2 regions of the Pedobacter sp. CG_S7 genome follow, and region 1 is predicted to be linked to the other one. Evidence: riboswitches for the same ligand, from Rfam matches in the RefSeq annotation. Region 1 holds a riboswitch; the other holds the start of a gene.
What was found. A riboswitch is a leader RNA that binds a small molecule or an ion and turns the genes downstream of it on or off. The one in region 1 is predicted to bind thiamine pyrophosphate.

Region 1 (2,205 bases):
GCCGGATAAGGGTTATGGTACATAATGGCTTCCAATATTGTACCTATATTACTGCGGATTCCTTCTTCACATTTGGAAATCCATTCTTCGGCATCATAAAAAACAGGCAATGCCGAGTAAAGTGCAACTAATTCATTCATTTCTGCTGTTGCAAAAAGGTATTTTAGTTTTTCTATATAATTATCTTTGTTTTGATAGGGTATTTGCATTAAAATCCACACCCGACAGAGCCTTTCTATTGACCAATCTTTTAAAGCATATCCTGGTAAAAGCGCATTTATTTGCGCAGACTCTTCTGCTTGGAGTTCAAGAACTTCTTTAGCAGCAAACCTTGATATTTGAGCAAAAGTAAGACTTAGTTGGCTTGAATTTTCTTCCGATTTAATCAAATTTATTTTACTCTCCAGCCATAAAAGAGCTTCCTTATTCAGGTTTCGCGCAATCATCCGAAAAAACAGTTGATCAAGCGCTTGTATTTCTTTAGTATCTATTAAAGTCATGAATTTAATTATTAAGCCACAAAATAGTTAATTGCAAGTGCCCCACTTATAATTAGTAGCCCAAAGAACTCTCTGGTCTTCTCAATATAAGGTTTTGTAGCCTGCATACTTTCCACTAAGCTGGGTTTCCCATATATTTTAATCCAATCCATCACGCCATCTTTTACAAAAAACAAAATTCCGGCATAAATAAGATAAAAGAAGATCACAATTAAAGATAATGTTGGATAAAAAATATTAAATACAGCCAACCCGCAGAAACCAGCAGCCACTAAATAGATAGGTATCCATAGCCAGGAATCATTATCATTTAAATTTACATAGGCGAATAAAATGAACGAAATACAGAAAAGGGAATTCAAAATACTAATCAGCATACTTATAAGGTTTAAATTTAAAGAATTATACCATTACTAAATACAATCGAATGCATGCCATTAACTCGTAATTCTAAATAAAGCGCATCAATTGATAAAACAAATTTAAAAACTTTAGCGAACAACACCCCATCTGTAAGGCACTAATTTCTTCTCAACCTCCATACGTGCTTTTAGCTTCCTATAGAAATCTTCGATTTTAAATTTTATGATTATATTTACCCACGAAATATACAATTTCCAATAACCTCGGGGTGCCATACTTAAGGCTGAGAATAAACCCGTAGAACCTTGACCGGATAATGCCGGTTAGGAAAGGTAAGCAACTGGTTTTCCAACTTACCTTATTTAATTTAGGCCAGCTTAAGTCTGACTTAACGTTTTAATATGCTCCTGTATCAAATCAGGAATTAAAGTTATGATGAAAAAAATATGGATTTAAAAGATTGGTACTTTACCTTTAACCAGCAGATTGCTCAAACCACCATGATCGAATGGCTTGCTGTTGGCTTTGGTGTTTCAGAAGTTTTTTTAGCTAAAAAAAACAACATCTGGCTTTACCCTATCGGCATTATTGCCATCTTGCTTTCCATGTATTTATTGGTGAATGTGCGCCTTTATGCCGAAACTTTACTGAATATTTATTATTTGGTAATGAGTGTCTATGGCTGGATGGCATGGCAAAAACGCGGTTCCATTAAAATGGTAGAGGTAAGCTGGACCAGTAAAAAGGAAATGAAAATCGCTATCCTTATTTCTAGTGTAGGCTTTGTTATACTTTACCTGGTGTTGAGACATTATACAGATTCTGATGTGCCTTTCTGGGATGCCTTTATAGCCTCCACTGCCTGGGCAGGCATGTGGCTGCTCGCCAGACGCAAAATTGAAAACTGGATTTTTCTTAACATCTCTAATCTCTTCGCTATCCCATTACTGATCCACAAAAAGCTGCCCATGTTTGCCGTATTAACCGCCATCCTGTTTATTGTGGCCATTTTTGGATTCCTGGAATGGAAGCACATCCTTAAAAAAAAACAGTTGGAACTTTCGATTTAAATTATGCAAAATATTTTAAGCAGCACCCTTAAAGAAAGCATTCGTGCCTATGCTGCTCCATCAGAAGAGTTGGGAGAACTACATCCCGGATTGTTAAAACTCGCCTATGATAATGATTGGTTTAAACTTTTTGTGCCAGAAATTTATGGCGGACCAGGATTAATGTTACCTGAAATTCTACGTTTGGAGGAAGCTTTAGCAGCCGAAGATGGAAGTTTAGGGTGGACCGTTACTCTTTGCAGCGGTGCAGGATGGTTTGCTGGTTTTTTGGA
Region 2 (2,205 bases), on a different contig from region 1:
TTGCAGGAGAAATAAAAAGCCTGCAAGATATTTCTACGGAATTCATTCCTAAAGCAACACAACTCAGTACTTCCTTTTCACGTTTAGTAAGTTTAAGAAATAACGGGGAATTTTCCCTGAAAAAGCTAAGTTCTTCCATCAATCGGCTTACTTTTATGGTAATATGATGTGCAGGATCAATGTTACTTGCTAAAGTTATGATGTGAGTAGGCTGACCTGACTCATTTCTACAAAATACTTGAGTATTACTTGCAAACAAGATCCATTCCTTATTAAATTGGTTTCGAATTTGTTGGAAATAACCAACGGAATCACTCGTATTAGATTTAATTAAACAGACAATTTTAGAAACATAATCATTGCTCTCTTCTAGATTAAAATACTTAGAGCGGTATTGTTCAATATTCAACTCTTGAAGCTCCTCCACACCTATACCTAAGCGATCCAAACCAAGTTTGTTCATATAGATTACTTTTAAATCCAATGCGCTATGAATTACAACTACCGCAGGTATTTCATCCGCAATTAGCTTTATCATTGCTACACGCTGGTCAAAATTTTGATGCGAAAGAGTGCCTTTACTTTTCATATTACTAAATCTCTAAAGTACAAAAATTTAAGTATTTAATAATCGCAACTATCTATAATTTAAAATAAATAAATTTAACAATCTAAATATCGTATACAAACGAATATCGTCAACTAAAGGTGTTTGAATGAAAAACCCATATTTGCAAAATTTTGCAAAAGAATTCTTGAAAAGTCAAAGTTTTTCATACCTTACGACCAAACTTTAGGGGTGTCCTTTGCGGACTGAGATAATACCCTTTGAACCTGATGCGGTTAGTACCGCCGAAGGGAAAAGTGAAAGCAACCCTATGTGTTGCTTTTTCCTTCCTATACGGGCCATTCCTATCGTTGTTATTTTAAACAAGCAGAATGGAAATTACCGTCAATCAAAAAATTCATTTAGTTCCTGAAAAATGCAGTATAGCACTATTGCTTTCTGATGTTCTTTGTCAGTCTGGAGCAGGTTTGGCTGTGGCTATCAATCTTTCTATTGTTCCAAAAATAAGCTGGGAGGAGACTTTGCTTCATCCTGGCGATCAGGTGTTCATTATAAAAGCCACTCCCGGTGGATAAAAAAAAAACAATTATGAAAAAAGAGCCAATTACAACCGACCACACCATTACCACTACCCCTTTTGCCGCCTCCCGAAAAATCTTTGTTAAAGGTAAACTGCATGACATCAATGTTGCAATGCGGGAAGTTTCGCTTAAGGAACCCAATTTACCAGTAACCATTTATGACACCAGTGGCCCTTACACAGACATGAATGTGACTGTTGATGTAAAAAAAGGTTTATCCCGCTTGCGCGAACAATGGATTGTTGACCGGGGCGATGTGGAACAATTAGATCAGATTTCTTCGGCCTATGGAAAGCAACGGCTGGATGATGAAGCACTCAACCTACTGCGCTTTTCGAACTTAAGCAAACCTTACCGGGCAAAACCAGGGATGAATGTTTCGCAAATGCATTATGCAAAAAAAGGGATCATAACACCCGAAATGGAATATATAGCGATTAGAGAAAATCAGCGCATAGAAACATTAAAAGAGCAATTGCATGGAGATGACGAGGCCTTGATCTATCAGCACAAAGGACATAGTTTTGGTGCCAATACCCCACAAGGTTCTATAACACCTGAATTTGTGAGACAAGAAGTAGCATCTGGCCGAGCCGTTATCCCATCCAACATCAACCATCCAGAAAGTGAGCCTATGATTATTGGTCGTAATTTTCTGGTAAAGATCAATGCTAATATTGGTAACTCTGCCGTGACCTCAAGCATTGAAGAAGAAGTTGAAAAATCTGTTTGGGCTTGTCGCTGGGGTGCCGACACAGTGATGGATCTTTCTACTGGAAAAAACATTCATGAAACCCGCGAGTGGGTCATCCGCAATTCACCAGTTCCAATTGGAACTGTCCCTATTTATCAGGCATTAGAAAAGGTCAATGGAAAAGCGGAAAACCTTACGTGGGAGATCTTTAAAGACACTTTAATAGAACAAGCCGAGCAAGGAGTAGATTATTTTACCATCCATGCAGGGGTATTATTGAGGTATGTACCTTTAACAGCAAAACGCATTACGGGCATTGTATCCAGAGGGGGTGCTATTATGGCTAAATGGTGTCTTGCCCA

Region 2: it holds a riboswitch for thiamine pyrophosphate, as region 1 does, so the genes downstream of both, thiS (sulfur carrier protein ThiS) here and pnuC (nicotinamide riboside transporter PnuC) in region 1, are expected to answer to the same signal.

What each region holds. Positions count from the first base shown of each region.
Region 1 is NZ_JBEONS010000006.1:62,413-64,617, forward strand. It holds gene AAKU52_RS05505 (EboA domain-containing protein) at 1-500, opposite strand, end outside; gene AAKU52_RS05510 (transmembrane 220 family protein) at 512-877, opposite strand; TPP riboswitch at 1,118-1,210, shown strand; gene pnuC (nicotinamide riboside transporter PnuC) at 1,310-1,933, shown strand; gene AAKU52_RS05520 (acyl-CoA dehydrogenase family protein) at 1,937-2,205, shown strand, end outside.
Region 2 is NZ_JBEONS010000033.1:20,139-22,343, forward strand. It holds gene AAKU52_RS14320 (response regulator transcription factor) at 1-589, opposite strand, end outside; TPP riboswitch at 786-878, shown strand; gene thiS (sulfur carrier protein ThiS) at 940-1,143, shown strand; gene thiC (phosphomethylpyrimidine synthase ThiC) at 1,157-2,205, shown strand, end outside.